Regions from separate parts of the Avibacterium volantium genome, predicted to be linked through region 1. Evidence: riboswitches for the same ligand, from Rfam matches in the RefSeq annotation. Region 1 holds a riboswitch; the other holds the start of a gene.
What was found. A riboswitch is a leader RNA that binds a small molecule or an ion and turns the genes downstream of it on or off. The one in region 1 is predicted to bind molybdenum cofactor.
Positions count from the first base shown of each region.

Region 2: another riboswitch for molybdenum cofactor. It lies ahead of torA (trimethylamine-N-oxide reductase TorA); the one in region 1 lies ahead of moaA (GTP 3',8-cyclase MoaA).

Region 1 covers NZ_LR134167.1:1,373,100-1,381,321, reverse strand. The annotation lists rRNA gene ELZ61_RS06705 (23S ribosomal RNA) at 1-150, opposite strand, end outside; tRNA gene ELZ61_RS06700 (tRNA-Glu) at 365-440, opposite strand; rRNA gene ELZ61_RS06695 (16S ribosomal RNA) at 603-2,143, opposite strand; gene moaE (molybdopterin synthase catalytic subunit MoaE) at 2,482-2,934, opposite strand; gene moaD (molybdopterin synthase sulfur carrier subunit) at 2,936-3,181, opposite strand; gene moaC (cyclic pyranopterin monophosphate synthase MoaC) at 3,174-3,662, opposite strand; gene moaA (GTP 3',8-cyclase MoaA) at 3,676-4,701, opposite strand; molybdenum cofactor riboswitch at 4,690-4,837, opposite strand; gene ELZ61_RS06670 (gluconeogenesis factor YvcK family protein) at 5,041-5,976, shown strand; gene folE (GTP cyclohydrolase I FolE) at 6,031-6,687, opposite strand; gene moeA (molybdopterin molybdotransferase MoeA) at 6,842-8,056, shown strand; gene moeB (molybdopterin-synthase adenylyltransferase MoeB) at 8,075-8,222, shown strand, end outside.
Region 2 covers NZ_LR134167.1:1,258,860-1,267,081, forward strand. The annotation lists gene xthA (exodeoxyribonuclease III) at 1-492, opposite strand, end outside; gene ELZ61_RS06120 (LuxR C-terminal-related transcriptional regulator) at 681-2,384, shown strand; gene ELZ61_RS06125 (NapC/NirT family cytochrome c) at 2,529-3,653, shown strand; molybdenum cofactor riboswitch at 3,688-3,820, shown strand; gene torA (trimethylamine-N-oxide reductase TorA) at 3,902-6,373, shown strand; gene ELZ61_RS06135 (YcgL domain-containing protein) at 6,536-6,811, opposite strand; gene ELZ61_RS06140 (DedA family protein) at 6,823-7,428, opposite strand; gene rplY (50S ribosomal protein L25) at 7,661-7,948, shown strand; partial or broken gene ELZ61_RS06150 (IS3 family transposase) at 8,018-8,222, opposite strand, start outside.

The DNA.
Region 1 (8,222 bases):
ATGATAGGTTCTTCACCTATCGGGTTTCCCCATTCGGACATCGTGGGTTAAACGCTTCTTATCAACTCACCCACGCTTTTCGCAGATTAGCACGTCCTTCATCGCCTCTGATTGCCAAGGCATCCGCCCTGTACGCTTTCTCACTTAACTATACAACCTCAAGGATTTTTCCCCGAAGTTGTTCTCTCGTTGAGAACGCTTACTTGCTTTTGTTCAAGTAAGTCTTTTCTACTCAGACTTCTTCAATTTAATAAGAAAATGGCTCTATCACGATTACCACTCCCTCATTAGCTTGAAAGTCTCTTCAGTTTTCAGCTTGTTTTTACATTGTTAAAGAGCAAATCGCTAAAAAATTAGCTTTAAATGGCGTCCCCTAGGGGATTCGAACCCCTGTTACCGCCGTGAAAGGGCGATGTCCTAGGCCTCTAGACGAAGGGGACAACATAGAAAGCGTCTCTCTGCTTTATTAAAGTGCGGTGTGATTTTAAGCCATTTTCTCATATCGCTATTTTCTTCAGCACCATCACCATTCCTTTCTTTGCTTCTTATTGTCTAACAACCATCACGACAATCTGTGTGAGCACTCATCTTTCCTGTCTTTGTAAGGAGGTGATCCAACCGCAGGTTCCCCTACGGTTACCTTGTTACGACTTCACCCCAGTCATGAATCATACCGTGGTAAACGCCCTCCTTTCGGTTAAGCTATCTACTTCTGGTACAACCCACTCCCATGGTGTGACGGGCGGTGTGTACAAGGCCCGGGAACGTATTCACCGCGACATTCTGATTCGCGATTACTAGCGATTCCGACTTCATGGAGTCGAGTTGCAGACTCCAATCCGGACTTAGATGCACTTTCTGAGATTCGCTTACCCTCGCAGGCTCGCATCCCTCTGTATGCACCATTGTAGCACGTGTGTAGCCCTACTCGTAAGGGCCATGATGACTTGACGTCATCCCCACCTTCCTCCAGTTTATCACTGGCAGTCTCCTTTGAGTTCCCACCCGAAGTGCTGGCAACAAAGGATAAGGGTTGCGCTCGTTGCGGGACTTAACCCAACATTTCACAACACGAGCTGACGACAGCCATGCAGCACCTGTCTCTAAGCTCCCGAAGGCACTCCCGTATCTCTACAGGATTCTTAGGATGTCAAGAGTAGGTAAGGTTCTTCGCGTTGCATCGAATTAAACCACATGCTCCACCGCTTGTGCGGGCCCCCGTCAATTCATTTGAGTTTTAACCTTGCGGCCGTACTCCCCAGGCGGTCGATTTATCACGTTAGCTACGGGCACCAAGCTCAAAGCCCAATCCCCAAATCGACAGCGTTTACAGCGTGGACTACCAGGGTATCTAATCCTGTTTGCTCCCCACGCTTTCGCACATGAGCGTCAGTATCTCCCCAAGGGGCTGCCTTCGCCTTCGGTATTCCTCCACATCTCTACGCATTTCACCGCTACACGTGGAATTCTACCCCTCCCTAGAGTACTCTAGTAAACCAGTCTGAAATGCAATTCCCAAGTTAAGCTCGGGGATTTCACATCTCACTTAATTTACCGCCTGCGTGCCCTTTACGCCCAGTTATTCCGATTAACGCTCGCACCCTCCGTATTACCGCGGCTGCTGGCACGGAGTTAGCCGGTGCTTCTTCTGTGGCTAACGTCAAACGGTAGTACTATTAACACTACCGCCTTCCTCACCACCGAAAGAACTTTACAACCCGAAGGCCTTCTTCATTCACGCGGCATGGCTGCGTCAGGGTTCCCCCCATTGCGCAATATTCCCCACTGCTGCCTCCCGTAGGAGTCTGGGCCGTGTCTCAGTCCCAGTGTGGCTGGCCATCCTCTCAGACCAGCTAGAGATCGCAGGCTTGGTAGGCCTTTACCCCACCAACTACCTAATCCCACTTGGGCTCATCTTATGGCAGGTGGCTAAACGTCCCACCCTTTAATCTTTCGATTCTATGCGGTATTAGCCATCGTTTCCAATGGTTATCCCCCTCCATAAGCCAGATTCCCAAGCATTACTCACCCGTCCGCCACTCGTCAGCGTCGAAAGCAAGCTTTCAACCCGTTACCGTTCGACTTGCATGTGTTAAGCCTGCCGCCAGCGTTCAATCTGAGCCATGATCAAACTCTTCAGTTTAATCTTTCTCAATTCGTACACTAACAAAGCTCTGTGATTTCATTTAAAATCACTATGAATTTCAGTTAAGCACTAATTGTTCTAAATCTTTTAAGTATTTCCAGAATCAACAAGTGCCCACACAGATTGTCTGATTGATTGTTAAAGAGCAAAAAACAACGACGCGATGTGTATTTTTCAATTTCTACAACGTCGCGTCGTTGTGTGCGGCGTATTATAGGCTTCTGAAAAATCTTTGCAAGTGTTTTTTGACAATTTTTTACAAAAAATTTTAAAAAGCCTAAATTTTAGGCTATGCACCTTAAATAAAATGAGAATACTTATAAAAAACTCAACTTTCACCACCTTTCCAAAGCCTGTTGATCACTTTCTCGATGTTCGATCCAACGCTCGCCCTTTTCTGTCTGTTCTTTTTTCCAAAATGGTGCTTTGCTTTTGAGAAAATCCATAATAAATTCATTGGCTTGATAAGCTTCACCACGATGAGGAGAACTCACTGCGACTAGCACAATTTCATCGCCCGTATGCAGTAAGCCCACGCGGTGAATTACCGCAACGCGTAATAAGTTCCAACGTGAGCAAGCTTCATCAACAATTTCACGCAAGGCTTTTTCTGTCATCTCAGGATAATGTTCTAAAAATAAACTGGATACGCTATCGCCCAAATTCATTTCACGCACTTTCCCCACGAAAACAACGGCAGCGCCGACACTATTTGGCGCGGAAACCCAACGATAAACCGCATTTTGATCAAAATTAGCAGTTTGTACCGCAATTTGAATTTCTGCCATTTTAGCCTCCTGTAACAGGTGGGAAAAAGGCAATTTCATCGCCATTTTGCACCGCACTTTCAAGACTAGCCAAGGTTTGATTAATGGCAACCAAAAGCTTTTCTTTATCTAACGCCAACGCCCACTTATCCCCTTTGGCGCTCAAATGTTGGCGTAGTGCTTCTGCATTGGTAAATTGGCCCGAGATTTCAATTTCATCAACCCCAATAAGCTCTCGCGTTTGGGCAAAAAATAATACTTTAATCATTTTGTTTTCCTGCTAAAAAATGGCCAGATTTTCCACCGCACTTTTCTAAAAGACGAATATGCTCAATCACAATATCTTTCTGCACTGCCTTGCACATATCATAAATCGTTAAGGCAGCCACACTTGCAGCGGTAAGCGCTTCCATTTCCACGCCCGTTTTGCCCGTTAATTTGCACAGACTTTCAATGCGAACTTGATTGCTCTCGGGCAAAGCGATCAAAGACACTTCCACCTTTGAGAGCAATAAAGGGTGGCAAAGGGGGATTAAATCCCACGTGCGTTTTGCCGCTTGAATACCCGCAATACGGGCGGTGGCGAACACATCACCTTTGTGATGTTGCCCCGATAAAATCATTTGCAACGTGGCTTCGGACATTGAAACCAAGGCTTCCGCTCGGGCTTCTCGCACCGTGTCTTGCTTGGCGGAAACGTCCACCATATTGGCTTCGCCGTTGTTATTGATATGAGTAAATTTAGTCATAATTGTTCCTTTATTAACCGCCAATGCTGGCGAGGTGATTTCGCACGCCACTGTCGCCTTGATGTAAAAAATGATGTTCTCGCTTACCCTGTAACGCAGAGAAAATGCGTGATTCTAAAAGAGATTTCTGATTATCCGCTTGTAACAAATCGCGCAGTTCAATACCTTCTTCACCAAATAAACAAAGATGTAATTTACCCTTTGCTGAAACACGCAGACGATTACAACTGGCACAGAAATTTTTCTCATAAGGCATTATCAAGCCGATTTCCCCTTGATAATCAGGGTGTTTAAACACTTTGGCAGGGCCGTCTAAATAAGAACGAGTTTGAAGCTGCCAACCCGCTGACAACAGTTTATCCGCGAGGATTTGCCCCGAAAGATGATATTGCTGAAAAAATTGATCCATTTCGCCCGTTTGCATTAATTCAATAAAACGCATTTGGATCGGGCGGTGTTTGATCCACGCAAGGAATGCCTCAAATTCGTGATCGTTCAGTTTTTTCATCAACACGGCATTCACTTTTACCTTTTCATAACCCACGTCAAAAGCCCGTTCAATGCCTTGCATTATGTCGGCAAATTTATCAATGCCCGTAATGCGTTGAAACATTTTGGGATCAAGGCTATCTACGCTGACGTTAATGGAAGTAATCCCCGCGTTTCGCCAAGCCGCTACCTCTTTTGCCATACGATAACCATTGGTGGTCAAGGCAATTTGCTTGATGCCTTCAATTTGCTGAATATTTTCAACAATAGAAAGAAAATCCTTGCGCAAGGTTGGCTCGCCGCCCGTGATACGGATCTTTTCTGTACCAAGATGACTAAAGGCTCGCACCAAACGGATAATTTCATTCTGCGTAAGAAAGCTAGGTTTGTTTGGCTCAGGCTGGTAACCATTGGGTAAACAATAGTTACAACGAAAATTGCACATATCCGTAATGGACAGTCGCAAATAATAATATTGGCGGGCAAACCCATCAATAAGACGCGTTTCCCCCACCTGTTTTACAGGAATTTGTATAGGAATGCTTTGCATTAGACACCTTTCTAAAATGGAGAGGATAAGCCGTTTCCAACGTATCCCTGAGCAATACAAAATGCATTGCTGGCATTGCCACCGTATTTTGCAATCAACAAAACGTAGGTGAACAAGCTCGGAGTTATGCGAAAATTTTCCCTATTCTAAGGGCTTAACAACAATTTAGCCATACCTAGAATGGGATCTATATCAAAAAAATGCCATATTTTACTTATAAATCAATTGTATAAAATGCTATATAACGAAAATTCACAAAATTTCTACCGCACTTTTAAACAAATTTGTTTATACTTACCCCTAATTCTCTTATAACGCTCACATTTTAAAGGAAAAACAATGAGTGATTTAACACCGCACAGTCGGCACGAAAATTTAGATAAGATAAATCACATTGTAGCTATTGGCGGCGGACACGGACTTGGCCGCGTGATGTCTGCGCTCAGTTTTATGAAAGAACGCTTAACGGGCATTGTTACCACCACTGACAACGGTAGTTCCACAGGCAGAATTCGGAAACAACAAGGTGGCATTGCGTGGGGTGATTTACGCAATTGTCTTAACCAAATTATCACTGAACCTAGCACCGCTTCTGCACTGTTTGAATACCGTTTTTCTGCCAATAGTGGAGAACTCGCAGGGCATAATCTTGGCAATTTAATGCTAAAAGCCTTAGAAAATATGCAAATTCGCCCCACCGAAGGGGTAAACTTAATCCGTGATTTATTGCACGTAAAATCTTTTATTGTGCCGATGTCAGAAAGTGCAGTGCATCTTGCCGCGTCCTTGCCTTCAGGCTCTAGCGTGGTAGGTGAAGTGGAAATTGATGAGCTGAGCGAACTACCTAACTCCATTTTCCTTGTTCCCCTTGTCAGCGCCACGCCTGAAGCCATTTGCGCTATTCAACAAGCTGAAGTGATTTTATTTGGCCCAGGCAGTTTTCTCACCAGCATAATGCCACCAATTTTGCTCCCCGAAATTATCGAAGCATTAAAAAACAGCCAAGCGAAGAAGATTTTCATCGACAATCTTGGGGTTGAACATAGCCCGTCCGCAGCACTTTCTTTACAAGATCGAATAAATTGGATTAACGAAACCGTTGGGAAAAAGATTATTGATGGCGCGATCGTACAAAACGGTTTAATGCCAGAAAATAGCGATCCGCAGTTAAAAATTATTGCCAGACGTCTGCGTGCTGACGACATCAGCTACCGCCACGATCGCACTTTATTATGTAAAGCGATTGATGATTTGATTGAAGAGCTGGATAAGTAAATAAAAAATAGGGCTAAATTCAGCCCTATTTTTTCATATAACCTATTGATTAGATTATTTATTTATAAGTGTTAAAAATTCTTTCCTAGTTTCACGATCGTCAAGGAATACCCCACCAAATGCAGAGGTTACCGTGTAACTATTTGTATCTTTAATTCCACGGCATTTCACACAAAAATGGGTGGCTTTTACATAAACCGCCACATCTTCTGTTTCTAAAATCGTTTGGAAAGCCAATAAAATCTGTTCAGTTAAGCGCTCTTGCACCTGTGGACGTTGGGCAAAAAACGCTACCACACGATTGATTTTGGATAACCCGATTACCCATTTTTTCGGATAATACGCAACTGAAACCTTACCATCAATGGTAACGAAATGATGTTCACAAGTGCTGGTGAGTGTAACATCATTCACCAACACCATTTCGCTGACTTTCATTCGATTTTCAATATTGGTGATTTTGGGGAAGTTGGCATAATCTAGCCCACTAAAAATTTCATCAACAAACATTTTCGCCAAACGAACTGGCGTTTCCTCAAGGCTATCATCTCGCAAATCTAGACCGATCAACTTCATCACTTCACGCATATGCTGCTCAATGCCTTCACGGCGCTGTGATTTTGTCAGTTGCATATCCACCATTGGGGTTTCAATCCCTTTACTCACCAATGCCTGACGGACTTTCTCCGCCTCTGGGGAAATCTTGTTCATTCACTACTCTCCAAATTTCAAATTGGGCTATTCTATCAGACAATAAAACAATAATAAAATGAGAAAGATAGCGGTTCAGTATGAAAATTTCTATAAAAATCACCGCACTTTCTTGTAGAATAGAATGCAATTCTTGATTGAAAAAGGACAATTTATGTTAAGCATTGAACAAGCTTTGAATGAAATGTTGGCACAGCTTCCTGCGCCGCAACAAACGGAAACTTTGCCGCTTTCGCAAGCCAGCCAGCGCATTTGTGCGGCGGATATTATCTCTCCGATTAATGTGCCATCTTTTGATAATTCTGCGATGGACGGCTACGCGGTGCGTCTTGCAGATCTTGCCCAATCACGCACACTCAGCGTGGCTGGCAAAGCTTTTGCAGGCAATCCTTTTAATGGCGAATGGTTGCCACAAAGTGCGGTGCGAATTATGACTGGCGCGATGATCCCAGCTGGCGCAGACGCGGTGGTGATGCAAGAAAATGTGCAACTTAACGAAGACGGTACGGTTACTTTCAACGAAATGCCAAAATTAGGGCAAAATATTCGCCGAGCAGGTGAAGATGTTAAACAAGGGGACGTAGTGCTAAAAACAGGTGAAAAACTCACCGCACTTTCCTTGCCGTTGCTTGCTTCCTTAGGCATTGCTGAAGTGCCTGTATTTCCACGTTTGAAAGTGGCGATTTTATCCACTGGCGATGAATTAGTTCCTGTTGGCGAGCCATTGAGCAGCGGTAAAATTTACGATACCAATCGCTTTACTGTGAAATTATTATTGGAAAAATTGCCTTGCGAAATTTTAGACTTCGGCATACTGCCTGATGATGAAGCGCTATTTGAAAAAGCCTTTTTGCAAGCGCAAGAACAAGCGGATTTAGTGATCACCAGCGGTGGCGTGTCAGTGGGTGAAGCGGATTTCACCAAGACGATTTTAGAAAAACTAGGGACGGTTAATTTCTGGAAAATTGCAATGAAACCGGGGAAACCTTTTGCGTTTGGTAAATTAGAAAAGGCGTGGTTCTGCGGCTTGCCGGGCAATCCTGTGTCTGCTTTGGTTACCTTTTATCAATTAGTGCAGCCTGCCATTGCCAAGCTCAGTGGTTATAGCCAATGGCAAGCACCACAACAGCTTAAGGCAATCGCAAGTGAAAATCTGAAAAAAGGCGTGGGTCGCAAAGATTTCCAACGTGGTTTTTATTGGGTCAATGCACAAGGGCAACTTGAAGTAAAAGCCGTGGGTTTCCAAGGTTCTCATCTCTTTAGTGCTTTCATTGAAAGCAACTGTTTTATTGTATTAGAAGCAGAACGTGGCAACGTGCAAGCGGGTGAAATGGTTACTATTGAACCTTTCAATGAATTATTGGATTAATGAATTATTAGGCTGATTATGATCGAACTCACTGCTGAAGAAGAACTGCGTTACAATCGCCAAATTGTGCTGAAAGCCATTGATTTTGACGGGCAAGAAACGCTGAAAGAAAGCACAATGCTGATAATGGGCTTGGGCGGTTTAGGCTGTGCGGCGAGCCAATATT
Region 2 (8,222 bases), 110 kb from region 1:
ACCAATGCCAATATCCAAATCACTCGGGCTGATATTCATATCACCCATAATAATAATCGGATTGTCTTTATTGTGATCTTGCTCTAAATAGCGTTGCAAATCCGCATAGAATTTTTCTTTAGCAGGGAATTTTGTTTCGTGCTTGCGGCTTTCCCCTTGTGGAAAATAGCCGTTTATCACCGTGAGCAAACCAAATTCTGTTTCCATTTCCGCCATAATAATGCGTTTTTGTGCGTCCGCTTCATCTGTTGGGAAGCCTTTGTGAATAGCCTTTGGCGCTTGTTTCAATAAAAATGCCACGCCATAATGCCCTTTTTGCCCGTGGTGATAAACGTGATAACCCAAGTGTTCCACCAACGCATAAGGGAAATCTTCATCTGCCACCTTTATTTCCTGCAATCCCAAAATATCGGGCTGATACTGTTCAATAATGGCTTCAAGCTGATGAGGTCTTGCTCGTAATCCATTGATATTAAAAGACATTACTTTCATTCAATACGTTCCTAATTGTTCATTTATAAAAATCAGACGGGCATTATACTAAGGTTTGCAAGATTTCAAAAATGATAAAAAATTTCACCGTACTTTGTTTTGTCATTTATCTATTGATTTATATCAGTAAATTGGCACACAAACTTCTTTATGATAATTCCATTTGCAAATAACAGATTAGGATAAAAATGGAATTGACGCGGGCGTGCTTGGTTGATGAGCAAAAACAATTAATAGAGTGGGATAGTTGTGTAGGGAAAGCGTATTTTGAAATGCTGCCCCAGCTTATTGATTATGCTCAGGCTTTACTTTCTTCCAAGCGAGATAGCCTGTGTTTTTATTATCAAACAGAAAATAATCAATGGCTTAATGTACGTTTACAACGTTATAAGCAGAGTTTTACCTTACTGACAGCCCAGCAAACTCAGTTGCCTTTTGAGCTGAGTAAGCGAGAAATTGAAATTCTCACCTTGCTCAGTAGTGGACTAAGCAATGTAGAAATTTCTCAACAGCTTTTTATTAGTGAACGTACTGTTGCCAAACACGTTGAGCATCTTTTTCAAAAAACAAAAATTGAAAATCGGACTAGCTTGGCGGTGTTTGCGGTAACTGAAAATCTGTGCTGTTTGCCAACGCCGGGTGATTTATCGCAATCTATTTTAGCAACGTATGAAATTGAAAGCCTTGCGAAAGGGGTAAAACTGCCGCAAAAAGCACCGCACTTTATTCATTCAACAATGACTTATCCAATTACTATTGGCGTGCCTTATGTGGAACAAGGAATTGGTAAGCTAGATACGCAAGAATTATGCAACGGCTCACGATTAGCAGTGGAAATGATCAACCAACAAGGTGGGATTAATGGGCGACAAGTGCGGTTAGAAACGGTAGGATTTTGCGTTGATGATCCGCAAAGTATCCATCAAGCATACCAACAATTATTAGATAAAGAAGTTGATGCGATTTCTGCGAGCTATGCCTGCTATTCTCCTGATTTACACGACTGGATTGCCAGTAAAGGGATTCCCTATATTCATCTTGCCACACATAGTGATTTGGGCAAATCTCATCACAATCAGATAAAAAATATTTTTCAGGCGTGTGCCAGCGATATTAACTATGGGGCAGGGGTTGCACGTTTTATTCGAGCTTATCAATTCCATTATCCGCAAGTGATGAAAAATAAAAGGATTTTAGTGATTACAGTTAAATGGCAAAAAATCAATATAGGTATTGAAAATCTTATCTCTCAATTACGTCAGGAACATTGGCAGGTCGATGTTTTGACATTAGAAAAATCTCCACAAGTTTTTGATTATGCGATGAAACAAGTGTGCTATTTTGATCCCACTTTAATCGTGTTTGCTTCTTATTTTGCGGAAGATATTTTGCAATTTTATCAATCTTTTATCCAAAATCCGATTAACGCGATTATTTATAGTATTTACGCACCTTCGGTATTTTTACCGCAAGAACAACAGTGTGAGGGCGTATTGTGGGCAAGTACCACAGGGCTGAGTATGACTTATGCAGGACGCAAATTTTGCCAAGATTATCAACGATTTTTTGATCATCAACCCAGTTATTCACAAGCGAGTGTCGCTTATGATCAAATTCAAATTCTTGCCAATGTTTGGCGACATAGCACTTCCCCAAGGGCGTTTAAAGAAGTCATTAATGGCATTCGTTCCTTAGCTTATACAGGGGTAAATGGCACTTACTATTTTGGTGGAGAAGTGCAAGCAGGGCTGACTTATCCTGATAACACCCAAGATCTTTCTATTAGCCAACCTCATTTACTTTTTCAGATTCAACAAGGAAAAAGCACGGTGATAGCACCTGACGTTTTTGCTGAATCTGTCTTTAAGTTGCCTCATTGGTTTCGGATTTAGTTCCTTTCTTTTGCGATAAATCAAACTTTCTAATACTTATTAGGTAAATACGTAACTTTACGTATTGAGATCCCCTATTCTAAATTTATAATCCCAACCATTATTTCTACCTATTTTGATGTATCTGTTTGATGTGGGGGAGCTATGGCGAAATTGAATAAGAAATTTGTATTAGGTGGTTTGTTTGGCATGTTGCTTGGTGTGGGCGTGTTTGCGGGAACGCAATATGCAATGAAAGCCACCAGCAGCACTGAATTTTGTGTGAGCTGCCATTCTATGGAAATTCCAAAGGAAGAATGGGAAGGAAGCGTACATTTTTCTAATCGCAAAGGTATTCGTGCGGAATGTGCAGATTGTCATATTCCGCAAGATTCCGCATTTCATTATGTGAAAACCAAGGTGATGGCGTTAAAAGATGTGTGGAATACTGTTGTGGTCGATAAATTGCCAGATCAAGAAGCCTATGAAACTCATCGTTTAGCAATGGCGAAACAGGTTTGGGCGGAGATGAAAGAAAACGATTCGGCTACTTGTAAAAGTTGTCATAGTGCTGAAGCAATGGTGCTTTCAGAGCAATCAGAAGCCGCGCAGAAAATGCATAAAATAGCACAGGAAACCAATCAAACGTGCATTGATTGCCATAAAGGCATTGTACATTTTATGCCTGAAATGGACGTTGATAACCAAGAAGCCAGTGGTGAGTTAAGTAAACACGGTGGGGAGTTTAGCCCACAGGATAAAACCTTATATAGCCTCGCGATGAGTAATGTCAATATTGCTGATGGAGGCAGTATTCGCCTAATGCCTTATGCGGAATTAACCGATTGGAAAGCTTCGGGTGATCAAGTTTCAGCGACGATCACAGGCTGGCAGCAAGCCGGGGCGGAAAGCATTCTTTATATGGATTTAGGTAAACGCATTATGGTGGCGTTATTGGAAGATGTGCCGCAAGATAAAATGCAGGTGCTACGTTCTGTTTATGATGAAGTTACCGCTTCCGATTGGAAGGAAGTCCGTTTGCAAATTAATGCACCGAAATCTATTTTAACGGCAAATTTGACCGCACTTAATCAATTTGGTCACAATTTGAATGAAACCTATTGTAGCGGTTGCCACGCCGCAATTGGGGCAGATCATTACACCGCGAATCAATGGATTGGTGTGGTGAACTCAATGAAAAATCGTACATCAATGTCAGCAGATGATGTCCGCACACTCACCATTTATTTACAACGTAATAGTAAGGATAAAGTGGGCGCATCACATTAATAGTTTCCATTTGGAATATCGCTAAAATTATTTAGCACTGGTTTGACACCGAGCTTGTGATCCTAAGTCGAAAGATATGGAAGCAATGCCTGCAACTTGATTGCACAATGGTATGGTTAGAAATGATTATGCCACTCGTTTTAGAAAGGTGTCGTAAGTTAAACTCATAGCATTTTATAAGTGCGGTGCAAATTTTCAGAATTTTCCCCAGATATAAAATGCCGTGGAAAGTCATACTGAGGTGAACAATGAAAAAACAAGACAACATTAATGCAAGTCGCCGTGATTTCATTAAACATTCTTCATTAGGTCTTGCAGGAACATCTTTATCAGGTGGGGTAGTAGGATCGTTGGTATCTTCTAAAGCAGTGGCGGCAGAACAAAGTACGGTGGTTACTGCGGCACACTGGGGGCCTTTAGGCGTAGTTGTGGAAGACGGTAAAGTGGTGAAGTCAGGCCCTGCGATTCCCGCACCTTTAACCAATGAATTGCAATCTGTGGTTGCCGATCAGCTTTATAGCGAAACCCGTGTTAAATATCCAATGGTGCGTAAAGGCTATTTAGAAGGTAATAAAGATACCAGCTTGCGTGGACGTGATGAATGGGTGCGCGTATCTTGGGAGCAGGCGTTTGATCTTGTGGCAAAAGAGATAAAACGGGTGAGAGATAGCTATGGTGCAACAGGGATCTATGCTGGCTCTTATGGCTGGTACAGCTCAGGCTCACTACACGCAGCACGTACCTTGCTACATCGTTACCTTAACGTAACGGGTGGTTTTGTTGGCTCAAAAGGGGATTATTCTACCGGGGCTGCACAAGTGATTATGCCGCACGTTTTAGGCACAATTGAAGTTTATGAGCAACAAACCAGCTGGGAAACCATTTTAGAAAGTTCAGAGATTGTTGTGTTATGGTCGGCAAATCCACTCACAACCTTACGCATTGCGTGGACATCTACGGATCAAGAGGGCTTAGCCTATTTCAAAAAATTAAAAGAGAGCGGCAAACGCATTATCTGTATTGATCCTGTGCGTAGCGAAAGTTGCGAATTTTTAGGTGCTGAGTGGATCCCGATTAATACAGCAACTGACGTGCCACTAATGCTAGGGATTGCACATACCTTAGTGAGCGAAGACAAGCACGACAAAGCCTTCTTGAAAAAATACACCTCAGGCTACGATAAATTTGAAGAATATTTATTAGGCAAAACAGATGGGCAGCCAAAAGATGCCACTTGGGCAAGCAAATTAACTGGCGTACCAGTAGAGGTGATTAAGCAACTTGCCAATGATTTTGTGACTAAACGCACAATGTTAATGGGCGGTTGGGGAATGCAACGCCAACGCCACGGTGAGCAAAGCCACTGGATGATGGTCACGCTAGCTTCTATGCTTGGACAAATTGGTTTACCGGGCGGCGGCTTCGGCTTTAGTTATCACTATGCCAATGGTGGTGTGCCAACTGCAACAGGCGGAATTTTAGGTTCGATCACCGCAAATCCAGCCGTACAAGCAGGGGAAAAAACGTGGCTTGATGAAACATCTAAAATGGCATTTCCTGTGGCACGGGTGGCAGATGCTTTACTTAACCCCGGCAAAACGATTCAATATAATGGCACGGAAATTACCTATCCCGATATTAAATTAGTTTATTGGGCAGGTGGTAATCCATTTGTACATCATCAAGATACCAATACCTTAGTGAAAGCCTTCCATAAGCCAGATACCTTTATTGTGAATGAAGTAAACTGGACTCCAACGGCACGAATGGCTGATATTGTATTGCCTGTAACCACAAGTTATGAGCGTAACGACTTAACAATGTCAGGCGATTATTCAATGATGAATATCTACCCAATGAAACAAGTTGTGCCACCGCAATTTGAAGCGAAAAGTGATTATGACATCTTCACCGAATTAGCCAAGCGTGCTGGTGTGGAAGAACAATTCACCGAAAATAAATCGGAAATGGATTGGTTAAAAGGTTTCTACCAAACGGCATTTGATGCGGCACGTAAAAACCGTGTATTAATGCCTAAATTCGAGAAATTCTGGGAAGAAAATAAACCGATTACTTTCAAAGCCAATGAAAAAGCGAAAAAATGGGTGCGTTATGAAGAGTTCCGCAATGATCCGTTGTTGAATCCATTGGGTACACCATCAGGTAAAATTGAAATTTATTCTGATGTGGTAGCCAAAATGAATTATGACGATTGCAAAGGCTATCCAAGCTGGATGGAACCGGCAGAATTTGCTGGCAACACCACAGCAGAAGCACCTTTAGCTTTAGTTACGCCACACCCATATTATCGTTTGCACAGCCAGCTTGCACATACTTCATTACGTCAAAAATATGCCGTGAATGATCGCGAGCCAGTGTTGATTCATAAAGATGATGCGGCAACGCGTGGTATTGTTGATGGTGATATTGTGCGAATTTTCAATTCTCGCGGACAAGTGCTTGCCGGGGCTGTGGTTACTGATGGCATTATCAAAGGCACGGTCGCCTTGCACGAAGGGGCTTGGTATGATCCTGCGAATCTTGGACAATCGGATAAACCATTGTGTAAAAATGGCTGCCCGAATGTGCTTACTCGCGATGAAGGCACGTCAAAACTTGCACAGGGTAACTCGCCAAATACTTGTATCGTACAAGTAGAAAAATTCACTGGCGAAGCACCAGCCGTAACGGTGTTTAAACAACCGAAACAATCGGCGTAATTCCCCGGTAAACATAAAAAATCATTGAAAAGTGCGGTGGTTTTTGGTGAATTTTTTTAGATTAGCCACAATGTTCTAGTCGTTATAACCTAAACTGGATCGTATCGTTTTGCTAATCTTCCAGAAAAATAAAACTCAGTGATGAGCTGAGTTTTATGCCGACTAATGAAGAGCGGTACTTTTTTTATGAATTTCCAACAAATTTTCTTCTTTTTTTGGCATTTGTAGATAAAAGCCTTGTTGTTGGATTTTTTCTAGCACTTCTTGGTTATCTGCGTTGACGAGCGATTTTTCACCTTTAAGATTAAATAGCATCACAAAAATAGGCGTGCCGAAACTGTCGCGCAGGGTTTCGGGAATTGGGGAAAAATCATCGCGTTTGGCAATGTATAAATACATTCCTTCTTTTTTCTTACTTTTATAAATAGCGCAGAGCATAAGGCTTCCTATTATCCAGCTTGTTTATTTTTGCGTGATTTTTTCCATTTCCACAATACAATCAGGGCCACTACGCCGATAATGGCGTAAATAACGAATTGCCCCTTGTGGATTTGCTCATTCAACCAATCTAAATTACTTGCGCCAAAATGCCCTAAATAAACCCAAATTGGCACAGAAATTATGGCAGCCAAAAAATCAATCAGCACAAAACGGACAAAACTTACACGGCGGGTAATCCCTGAAACCATATAAATTGGCGCTCTTAAGCCGGGGAGAAAACGGGCGGTGAAAAGGACGCGATTACCATATTTATCAAATTGCGAACGCACCATTTGTAAGCGTTTTAAGGTAAGCATTTTGCGAATTGGGCGGAAACGCAAGATTTTTACCCCATAAGCGCGGCCTAACCAATACATCGTGCTGTCGCCGATTAACACCCCCAACATACTCACCACTAACATAATATGCGGATTGGTATAGCCTAAGCCAGAAATGACGCCGCCTGACACAAGGGTAATATCTTCAGGAATTGGCACGCCGAAACCACAGATGATCAAAACAAACAAAACAGCAAAGTAGCCGTAGTCAGTAAAAAAGTTGATTAAAAATTCCATATCAAATCCGCATTTAATTTGCCAGAATGGTTAAGTTCAAAATGCTGATTATTGTAACTTTTTTTGCGAAAATAGCCATTAAAAATATGGCAATAAGCAGATTTCTATTTGCCTTAAGGTCGGGCATTGATTATAATCTGCGGTCTCAAAGATTTCTTTGAGCTTGATTTTGTGAAATCGCTGGGTCGCCTGCGATTTTTTCGATTAACTTTTTATTAAAGAGAATACAATTATGTCATTCAAATTTAACGCTGAAGTGCGTACAGCGCAAGGTAAGGGTGCGAGCCGCCGCCTGCGTCATAATGGTCAAATTCCTGCAATCGTTTATGGTGGGAATGCAGAACCTGTTTCAATCATCTTAAACCACGATGAATTAAACAACGCTCAAGTACACGATTCTTTCTATTCAGACGTGATCACTTTAGTGATTGATGGTAAAGAAGTGGCTGTGAAAGTACAAGCAATGCAACGCCACCCATTCAAACCAAAATTAGTTCACATCGACTTCAAACGCGTTTAATTTTGCGTTGAATAAAAAAGCACCTTTTTGATCTGCCCCCAAAAAGTTAGACTATATTCTAATTTAATTTTAATTCAAGGACTGAGTTCTGTATTCCACAGGGCTTAGTCCTTTGAGCTTCACTTGAATACGCTCATTGTTGTAGTAATGAATGTACTCGTGAATCACTTTTTCAAGCTGTTCAAAGGTTTTAAACCGCTTGCCAAAGTAACATTCCGTCTTCAATCGCCCGAAAAAGCTTTCCATCGCACCATTATCAAGGCAATTGCCTTTT